DNA from 2 places in the Achromobacter sp. NPDC008082 genome. Region 1 is predicted to be linked to the other one. Evidence: riboswitches for the same ligand, from Rfam matches in the RefSeq annotation. Region 1 holds a riboswitch; the other holds the start of a gene.
The links. Region 1 has a riboswitch for manganese ahead of mntP (manganese efflux pump MntP). Riboswitches for the same ligand answer to the same signal wherever they lie in the genome.
Positions count from the first base shown of each region.

Region 1 (5,230 bases):
CCATGGTTCTTAGCCCATGGTTCTGGGCCGATTCAATGCGAAGCTGCAGCAGCCGTTCTTCCCATCGCCCAGTGTGGGGGGACCAGTAAGGTATATTCTTCGCGGATCATGCCGGGCGCGGACAACGGGCCCCGGCATGGTTGCCCTAGACCCCTATCCACCAGACCAAGGAATACCGTGTCGAAGCCACTTGCGGCGGGCCGCTATTTTGCTGAGGCGTTCAGTGTCATCCGGCAGCAAGGCCGAAGTCTCGTGGCGGCTGCGCCGTGGTCGTTCGGCCTGTTCGTGCTGAGCTTGCCGTTCGCTTTGCTGGTGTCCCGGTCGTTCGGGTCAATTCAATACGCGTTTCTTGTGGTGGCGCTGGTCAATATGATTGCGTTGGCGCGCATGACCTTTGCCTGGCACCGCGTGATTGTGTTGGGCGACGCCGTGGATGCCGGGGGCGTGGGCAACGCCGAGGCAAAGCATCTGGCCTTGCTGATGCTGTTCATCATTGTGGCGGCGGCCGTGCTGCGGGCAACGGCCGACATGCCGATCATGATTTATTTTGCGATGGGCGGGGTGGGCGACACCCGCTTCTTCGTCACGCTGTTTGCCATTCTGGCGGTGCTGTGGGTGCCGATGTTGTATGCGGGCGCGGTGTACGCGCTGAGCCTTCCGCGCGCCGCGGTGGCGGGCGAGTACGGCTTCCGGGAGGCGCGTGCGGCGATGCCATTCAAGCGTTGGCCGCTGGCCGCCGCGCTGTTCGCGCTGATCCTGTCAGCGGGCTTGGCCAAAGTCATGATGCTCAATGTGGCGAACCGCTTGAGGGTGTCGGACATTGCGTATGGTGTGTTGTTTCTGGCGTGCACCATCCTCATGACCCTCGTCGTGACCGCGATGTGTGCCGTCGCGTATCGGGAATCCGCACGCGGCGTGAAGGCGGCGTAGCGGCGCCGTTCAGCCGCCCCGTTTGTCGTCATCCGCCTGCGATTGCCGCGCCGGATTGTCTGCGCGAAGAGTATATTTTCGACTTCGCCATGCTTTTCACCTTGCCCATGAACACGCTTCGTCATCAGATTCCATCTGGCCGTGCGATGTTGGCGGCCGAGACCGCCGGAAGCGGGGACCCAGTCGTTTTTCTGCATGCCGCTATTTGTGACCGCCGCATGTGGCAGGCGCAGATGCGCGTGCTCAGTTCGAGCAATAAGGTCATTGCTTATGATCGGCGTGGGTTTGGGCTGACGCATTGCACGCCAGAAGATCATTCCGCCGTGGCGGACCTGATGGCGGTGATGGATGCTTTGGCGGATGGCAAGCCTGTGATTCTGGTGGGGTGCTCGCAAGGCGGGCGCGTGGCGCTCGACGCCGCGCTGCTGCACCCGGATCGGGTCCGCGGGCTGGCGTTGATTGCGCCGACGGTGCCGGGCGCGCCTGACTTGGCCCAACCCGCCGCTATTCAAGAGGCGATGGCGACGTTGAAGCAAGCCGAATCCGCTCGCGATCTGGATCGCGTGAACGCGTTGAAGGCGCGTCTGTTCCTGGATGGTCCGCTGGAACCCGAGGGGCGAGTCGAAGGCGCTGCGCGCCCGCTTTTTCTTGAGATGCACGCGGGCATACTGCGGTCGCCGCCAAGGGGGCCGAGCATCGACAACTTGCCGACGTATCAACGTTTGAATGAGATCCAGGCCCCGGCCCTGGTGATGTGGGGGCGCAGTGACTTTCCCAACATTCAGGCGCGCAGCCAGCAGGTGGCGTCGATGCTGGCGAACGGTAGCGGCCATGAGCTGGCGGACACCGCCCATCTGCCGAGTCTGGATCGGCCGGATGAGGTGACGGATTTGCTCGTTACGTTCATCCGGCGTGTGGCTGGCCACGCTGCGGGCGCGGCGTAGCCGCAGCGCTTCATTGCCCGACGATCAACGCTTGCGGCCCGGCCGTTTAGGCGCTGGCGTCAGCGGATCGCCCACATGCGTGGCAAGCCAGTGTTCGATCTTGTCGTCGCGCCGGGCGGCCCAATCCTTGCCCAGCTCCAGCACCAGCATGTTGCGCGTGTCGCCGTAATCCTGGCCAGGTTCCTTCTGGAACATTTCCTTCCAGATCTCCGAGGCGACCAGATCCGTCGTGAGCAGCACGCCGATGCCTTTGGCGTCGATCCACAAGGGCGCGGCGCGTTCGTCGACGTGCTTCTTCAGGTTTTCAAGCAGCTTTTGGGCGAGTGAGGCGTTGTCTTTCGATGCCGCGATCAGGACCAGATATTGACGGTGGTCGATGGCGGGTTCGTCGGAGTCGCCAAAAGGGTTTTCCATGGTGCATTCCTTCCGGGTAAGCCTGCTTCGGGCCGCGAGGGCGGCGCCGTGGTACAGGGTACTCGACCCACGCGCTGGCAAGCGCGTTTTGGTACACTTCCGCCATCTTTGGGGAGTAGCCTGCTGTCAGCCGCGCTGACAGGGTTTGCGTCAACATTCTTGACCTTTCGGTCATGGCGCAACGGCCGATTCGGCTTGGCGAGACCACGGACTATTCCATAGCCTTGTCCGGGCGATATGGAAAGTCTGTGTGTGTCGCCCGGACGGAGCCATCCAACAGTGAACCCCCTTTCCATCCTGATCCTGGCCTTTGCCATGTCGACCGACGCGTTTGCCGCAGCGGTCGGCAAGGGCGCCGCGCTACGCAAGCCGCGCCTGTCCGAAGCCCTGCGCACCGGTGTCATCTTTGGCGTCATCGAAGCGATTACCCCTGTGATCGGCTGGGCGCTCGGTTCCGTCGCGGCGAAGTTCGTTGCTGACTGGGACCACTGGATTGCGTTCTGTATGCTCTGTGTGCTCGGTGGCCTGATGATCCGCAACGGCTACAAGGATGATCCTGAAGCCGCTGCGCCGGTCGCGCGCCATTCGTTCTGGCTGCTGGCGGCCACAGGCTTTGCCACCAGCATCGATGCGATGGCGGTGGGCGTCAGCCTGGCGTTCATCGATAACAACATCTGGATCACGGCGGCGGCGATTGGTCTGGCGACCATGCTGATGGTGACGATCGGCGTAATGGTCGGCCGCCTGGTGGGCAGCGTGGCGGGCAAGCGTGCAGAGATACTGGGCGGCATTGCGCTGATCGGTATCGGGGCCACGATCCTGTACGAGCATCTGTCGGCCTGATTTCAGATCAGGGCAGGGCGCAGTCAAGCCTTGCCGGGTTAGTCCGGCAGGCTGTTATGGGAGAAGTCCTTCCTTTCTGTGTCTGTCGGCGGTGCCGTGGTGTCCGCATACTCGTCTCATTCAACCAGGAAGAGAGACGCTTCTCATGCGCTACCGTTACGTCACCGCCGATGTGTTCACCAGCCAGACCTATTGCGGCAACCCCTTGGCGGTTGTGCTGGACGCCCAAGGGCTCGATACCGCGCAGATGCAACGCATTGCGCGCGAATTCAATTATTCCGAAACCAGTTTCGTGTTGCCGCCGAAAGACCCGGCGCACACGGCCTGGGTGCGAATCTTCACACCGGATCGTGAAGTGCCGTTCGCCGGGCATCCGAACGTGGGCACGGCCGTGGTGCTGGCGCGCGAAATGATCACGGCTGGCCATCCGGCCCCGGACGCCTTTGTGTTTGAAGAGGCCGCGGGTCTGGTGCGGATTGCGCTGAAGCCGGGCGCCAAGGGCATCGATAGCGTCGAGCTGTTGGCGCCCCAGCCGCTGTCGCGCGCAAGCGAGGTGCCGGCGGCGGCGGTGGCGCGGGCGCTGAAGCTGGAGGCGTCTGACATTGATACGTCAGAGCACGCGCCGCAAGTGGTGTCGGTGGGGCTGATATTCCTGGTGGCGCAACTGGCCAGCCGCGACGCCTTGCGCCGCGCGTCGCCAGATTCGCAGGGCTATGCGGCGCTGCTGCCGTTGGACGGGGCAAAGTCCATCTACGTCTACACCACGGACACGGCCTCCGATACGGCAGATGCGCCCACCGACCTCCAGGCGCGCATGTTCACCGGCCGCATGACGGAAGACCCGGCAACGGGCAGCGCAACCGCGGCGGTTACGGCGTTGCGCGCGGCGTTGCGGGGCGAAGGCATGCTTCGCTTACGCGTGGGCCAGGGCGTGGACATGGGCCGCGCCAGCCTGTTGCTGGCGCACGCCGAACCGCGCGCCGATGGCGTGTGGGCGGGCGTGGCGGGGCAGGCCGTGGTGGTCATGGAAGGCACCTTGCCAGCGCCGACTTTGAGCTGATCGCATTCTTGCCGGCGGCGCGAGGCCTCGTGTATGCTTGCCCGCATGAACGAACTGCAATCCGCACCGAAATTCGCGCCGGCATGCCGCGCGGACAACCGACGAGTCACTCGACGTTTACGTTGAGTGGCAAGTCACGTTCAGGCGCTGAAACCTCGGCGCTTCCTCTTGAAGGCCACGATACCCCTCGTGGCCTTTTTTGTTTTCGCGTCCGTTGGCGAATCATTCAGCGGCGGCTATTGAGGGGAATCTTCCGGCCTTCGTTTTCCTACGTTAAGGAACGAAGCATGACCCAACAAGCACTGGCCGTCCGGCCCTACCATTCGTCAGACGAGGCCGCCATCATTCAGTTGTGGCGCGACTGCGGCCTGACGCGCCCGTGGAACGACCCGGTGAAGGACATCGCGCGCAAGCTCACGGTGCAGCCCGATCTGTTTCTGGTGGGTGAGGCCGATGGCGTCATCGTTGGCACGCTGATGGGGGGCTACGACGGCCATCGGGGGTGGATCAATTATCTGGCCGTGTCGCCCGCACACCAGCGGCGCGGTTACGCGACGGTGCTGATGCGTGCCGTCGAACGAAAGCTGCTTGAGATGGGCTGCCCGAAAATCAACTTGCTGATCCGTTCGGGCAATGTGGCCGTGCAGGGCTTCTACGAAAGCCTGGGCTTCACCCAGGACGAAGTGATCAGCCTGGGCAAGCGCCTGATCCCCGATCTTTGATGGCCATGCGGGCGCCGGATGCGGGTGATTCAGTCCGACATACCCGCATGAGATCGCGACTTGGTCCTACAAAACGGCTTGCCGTCTGGCGAGCCCGTTTGATCCTGAGCACACTCCGTTGAATTCACCCAGGCAGGGGTCTGGGAAATTACACGGGGTTGATGATCATGCGGGGTTCGATTCAAGGCTGGCGCTGGGGCGCTTTCATCCTGCTGGCGCTTGCCGGGATGTCAGCGCACGCGGATACCGTCCGGCTCAAGATGTCTCACTTTCTTGGGCCCAACAGCTTTTTCCAGGTGGACCTGGTGGAGCCCTGG
Region 1 is NZ_JBIBIB010000005.1:262,064-267,293, forward strand. It holds gene ACFZAI_RS21060 (hypothetical protein) at 178-930, shown strand; gene ACFZAI_RS21065 (alpha/beta fold hydrolase) at 1,077-1,874, shown strand; gene ACFZAI_RS21070 (hypothetical protein) at 1,899-2,288, opposite strand; yybP-ykoY riboswitch at 2,387-2,556, shown strand; gene mntP (manganese efflux pump MntP) at 2,568-3,131, shown strand; gene ACFZAI_RS21080 (PhzF family phenazine biosynthesis protein) at 3,277-4,191, shown strand; gene ACFZAI_RS21085 (GNAT family acetyltransferase) at 4,479-4,913, shown strand; gene ACFZAI_RS21090 (TRAP transporter substrate-binding protein) at 5,081-5,230, shown strand, end outside.

Region 2 (5,230 bases), on a different contig from region 1:
GCACGGAAATGGGGGCGATTTCACCATCGTGGTTCAGGCGGCGGGACGTTTTGACGCTATCCCACAGCTTGGGGTTGCTGGCCGCCATCTCGGAGACGGCGTAACCCGCCCCCAACTTCTTGCAAAGTTGTCGGAACGGACGGTCCGTCACTCCCGCCATGGGAGCGACAAGCACGTTGTTGGGAAGGGTCCATTGGCCTATGCGCATGGTCACATTTTAACCGGCTCGATCAGCCCCCCCTTTTTCAGGGGCCGACAGCTTGGTAACAAGCGCGTCAGGCGCGAAAGCCTTGCAGCAGATGTTGCGCCAGCGGGGCGCGCAAGGGGGATGCCAGATCCATCCCCAATAAGGCCAGGCCACAGGCGTGCTCGACCGGGGCCAAGCCGGTGGCGAACACCCGGGGCATCAAATCGGTCAGGCCGGCGGTGATGACGCGGTCGAATTGACGCGCCTGGGCAAAGTCGGCCAGCAGCAGAGTGGGGCTGGTGCCGGGTTGCGCCAGCCAGCCGGCAAGCGTCTGCGCCAGTTGGGCGGCGTCGCGCAGCCCCAGGTTCAGGCCCTGGCCCGCGACCGGGTGCAGGGTTTGCGCGGCATTGCCGATGGCGGCGACGCGGCCTTGCACTTGGGCGCGGCGAGCGGCCAGCGCCAAGGGGAAGACGTGACGCGGCGCCTGGCTGGACAGCCGGCCCAGCCGGTCGCCAAACGCGTCCGACAGCGCCTTCGAGAAGGCGGCGTTGTCCAGCGCCGCCAATTCCGCGGCGCGATCGGGCGCGCTGCACCACACCACCGAGTACGCGTCAGGCGTTTGCGGATGCGGCAGCAAGGCCAGCGGGCCTTCAGACGTGAAACGTTCCCACGCCCAGCCGCGGCGCGGCAAGGTGGCGTGCGCGGTGGTCAACACCGCGTGTTGGTCGTAATCGCGGCGCACGTCGGTGGCGCCTGCGCCGTCGGACTGCACGGCGACTTGGCACAACAGCGTGTGGTCGCCTTGCACAATGCGCACGCCGTCGGCGTCCTGGCGTTCAACCTGAGCGGCGGGGCCGGACAGCACGGTGACCCCACAGGCGGCCACGCATTCGTCCAGCTTGGCGTGCAGGCCGGCATAGGCCACCACGCTGCCCAGCTGCGGCACGTTGAAATCGGTGTTTTGGATGACGGTGCGGCCCAGCCGTCCGCGTTGCGATACGTGGATGTTGCGAATGTCGGCGGAACGATCCGGCCAGGCATGCAAGGATTCCAGCAGCACGCGGCTGCCATGGTTCATGGCCAGCACGCGGGGGTCGGCGGCAGGCGCCGCCGCAGCGGGCGCGGCCGGGGCCGGCGCGGCGCCAGCCAGCAGGGCGATGCGGGCCGGGTCCGGCGCCACGCGCGCCAGCATCAGGGCCAGCACGCGGCCCACGGGGCCGGCGCCAAGAATCGCAATGTCGAAGGCGGATGCAGTCATGGCGGGATTTTAACCGTCCACTACAATCCCGGACAGCCAGCGCGGCGGGTCGCGCGGCCCACCTTCCCGGTTGATTGCTATGACGCAGGTTCAGGCTTCCTCTTCGCTGTCCGCCGTATCCGCCCGCCGCCCGCGCGGCAAGGTCGCCGTGGGCTTATTGGCTTGTCTGTTCGGCTGGCTGGGCGCCCACTGGTGGTATCTGGGCCGCCGCCACGCGTGGCTGGTCACGCTGCTGGCGGTCGTCAGCCTGTTCTGTGCGTTCCGGTTCTATCCGGTCTGGTACGACAACCCCGCGTTCTTCCTGCTGTTCATTCCGATGATCGACGGGTTCATCGAAAGCGCGGTGTTCTCATTGATGTCCGACGAGAAATTCGACCGTCTCTACAACCCCGATCACGGCCGCCCGTCTTCCACGGGCTGGGGGCCGGTGCTGGTCGCCATTCTGGCGTGCCTGGTGGGCTCGGTTGTGTCGATGTTCGCCATCGCCATGGTGGTGGTCTACGTCTGGGTGGCCATGGGCTGGCTGGACGGCCTGGTGCTCTAGGCCGCCAGGCCGCCCCCCGGGCCACATCTATTCGCGCATCAGCGCTTCGATCTCGCTGGCCTGTACCGGCACGCCGCGGGTGATCAATTCACAGCCTTCGTCCGTGACCAGCGCATCGTCCTCGGTGCGGATGCCGATGTTCCAGTAGCTTTCCGGCACGTCGTCGGCCGGGCGCACATAGATGCCGGGTTCAATCGTCAGCATCATGCCTTTTTCCAGCGTGCGCCAGGGGCGGTCGGCGCCGTGGGCCGTGCCCGCCTGGCGATAGTCGCCCACGTCATGGACGTCCAGCCCCAGCCAATGGCCGGTGCGATGCATGTAGAAGCGGCTGTAGTCGCCCGATTCCAGCACCCCGTCAAGCGAACCCTTCAACAGTTTCAAATCCAGCATGCCTTGCGCCAGCACGCGCAGCGCGGCTTCGTGGCCGTCATTGAAGCTGCGGCCGGGGGCGGTGGCCGCCGCCGCCGCTTCCTGCGCGGCCACCGTCAGGTCATACAGCGCGCGCTGCGGGCCGCTGTAGCGGCCATTCACCGGGAACGTGCGGGTGATGTCACTGGCGTAGCTGTCGACTTCGCAGCCAGCGTCGATCAACACCAGGTCCCCATCGCGCAGCACGGCCTCGCCCGCGGGGTAGTGCAGCACGCAGGTGTTGGCGCCTGTGGCCACGATGCTGTTGTAGGCCACGGCCTGCGCGCCGTGGCGGCGGAATTCATACAGCAGCTCGGCTTCCAGTTCGTATTCGTGCATGCCGGCGCGGGCCACGCGCATGGCGCGCGCGTGCGCGCCCGCTGAGATCTTCGCCGCGCGCCGCATCGCGGCGATTTCAGAGGGGTCTTTGATCAGACGCATATCCGCCAGCAGGGGGCGGATGTCCTGTTGGCGGGTGGGCGGCGCGTGGCCTGCGCGGCTGGCCTCGCGGGCCGACGCCAGCCAGCGGTGCAGGCGCCCGTCGGTGCGTTTATCGCCCGCAAGCGGCGCGTACAGCGTAGGGTGATCCAGCATCAGCTTGGGCACCAGTTCATCCAGCGCGTCGATGGGGTGCGCGTCGTCGAAGCCAAAATGCGCGGCGGCGGCTTCGGGGCCGAAGCGTTTGCCTTCCCAGATTTCATGCTCTACGTGGCGTTCCCGGCAGAACAGCAGCGCGCGGTCGGTCGCGCCCGCAATCAGCACCAGCCATGCCGCCGGCTCGGTGAAGCCGGTCAGGTAGAAGAAGTCGCTGTCGTGCCGGTAAGGGTATTCGGCGTCGCGGTTGCGTATCGCCTCGGGGGCGGTCGGCAGAATGGCGATACCGCCGCCTTCTGCGCGCATCCGCTCCATCAGGCGTTGGCGCCGGGCGGCGAAGGGGATGATATCGGCGGGAGGCAGGCTCATGGCGGGCAGGGGCGCGAACCCCGCGAAAGCTGTGGATGCGGCCTACTTTACCCCGCTATCGCGTGCAAACAACAGTGCGGCGCGAACCTGTGCAGCCTGCTCGGGATTCACTGGACGGTCATGTTGGCGCTGCTACAATCGCGGCTCTGTCATTGGGGAGTAGCCATCCTTTGTCCCCAAAGGAGTTAGCGTCAACAGACTTGGTGGTTCAGGGCCGCGGTGCGGTTACTAGAACTCCATGGCGCTAACGGTCTCCATGCAAGCGGCACGCCCGCCAGCATGGATCAGCCAGGCGAGACCTTTGGCCGCGTTGCGTTCACCCTAGCCGGGCGAGCCGTAGCGTCGCGCCAATTGGTTTCTGCTCGTCCGGCTTCGTTCCTATGTTGCTCACGCTGTTTTTGTTTTTCCTGTCCGCGGCAGTGATTTACTTCGCCTGCGAATTCTTCGTCAATGGCGTCGAATGGGTCGGACATCGCTTCCACCTGGGCGCCACCGCCACTGGCACCGTGCTGGCCGCCTTTGGCACCGCCTTGCCTGAAAGCGCGGTGACCTTCATGGCCGTCGTGTTCGGCGATACCCCTGAACAGAAAGATATCGGCGTCGGCGCCGCCATGGGCGGCCCGCTGGTGCTGGCGACGCTGGCCTATGCCGTGGTCGGTTTTGCGCTGTGGCGCGCCCGCCGGGGCAAGGCCACGCAAGCCAACTGTATCAACGCGGACCAGCGCCGGCTGGCCCGCGACCAGGCCTGGTTCATGGGCATCTTCATCTTCAAGGTCGGGCTGGGGCTGCTGGCCTTCGCATGGAAGCCCTGGCTGGGCATCCTGTTCCTGGCCACTTACGGCCTGTATATCAAGCGCGAGCTAAGCCATGACGAAGAGCGCACCGACAGCGAAGACCTCGAACCGCTGAAACTGCGCCCCCGTGACGAAGACCCGTCCATGTTCTGGGCCGCCACGCAGACGATCCTGGCGCTGGTGGTCATCGCCGGCGCGTCGCATGTGTTTGTGAACCAGATCGAATTGCTGGGCGTGGCGATGGGCGCATCGCCCCATGTGGCCGCCTTGCTGCTGGCGCCCGTTGCGACCGAGCTGCCGGAAATCATGAATGCGCTGATCTGGGTGCGCCAGGGCAAGGAACGCCTGGCGCTAGCCAATATCTCGGGCGCGATGATGATCCAGGCCACCATTCCCAGCGCGCTCGGTATCTTCATGACCCCCTGGCTGCTGGACGCCCCGTTGCTGGCCGCTGGCCTGTTCACGATGCTGTCGATCGGGCTGTTGTGGCTGCGCTTTCGCCGTTCGGTCATGAGCGTGCCGGCCTTGTCGGCGGTGGGCGGGTTCTATGCGTTGTTCGCCGCCTATCTGGGCTGGCACTTCTACGCCTGATTGTTACGCGCAATGCAACCGGCGGCGCAGGGCCTGTGGGCGTTGCGCCGCTTTTGCATTCTTTTTGCTGCCTCTTGCGCAATTAAGCCCACAATTAAGCGGTCAACCCTTGTCCATCAGTGGAAACCCGCGTAAAATCCGCCTGTTATCCATCTCAGGAGCAGTCTTCGTGAATACCGATTCCGGCGAAAGTAGTCGATCTTGCATCGACATCGCTGTCTGACAGGAAACACGCAGAGCTCCATCTGCCGCATCCTGTCATACAGGTTGCGGCGTATCCCAAGCCCCGGGTCTTTGATTTTGCCCAGGCAATAGCGCAAGCCTTCGGCTTGCCGGGACATTCCCCAGCATAAACCGCCAGAACCGCCGCTCGTCGCAGCGCCAGCGTTCGTGCACGTCTTGTGTACGCCCGCCATGCGCCGCGTCTGCGCGTGCACGCGTACTCGCGATGACCGTTCCCCATTCTTGCAATGGAGGTCGTTATG
Region 2 is NZ_JBIBIB010000002.1:265,595-270,824, forward strand. It holds gene dusB (tRNA dihydrouridine synthase DusB) at 1-208, opposite strand, end outside; gene ACFZAI_RS08245 (UbiH/UbiF/VisC/COQ6 family ubiquinone biosynthesis hydroxylase) at 276-1,445, opposite strand; gene ACFZAI_RS08250 (hypothetical protein) at 1,525-1,989, shown strand; gene ACFZAI_RS08255 (aminopeptidase P N-terminal domain-containing protein) at 2,017-3,360, opposite strand; yybP-ykoY riboswitch at 3,496-3,660, shown strand; gene ACFZAI_RS08260 (sodium:calcium antiporter) at 3,741-4,745, shown strand; gene ACFZAI_RS08265 (hypothetical protein) at 5,228-5,230, shown strand, end outside.
Region 2: another riboswitch for manganese. It lies ahead of ACFZAI_RS08260 (sodium:calcium antiporter); the one in region 1 lies ahead of mntP (manganese efflux pump MntP).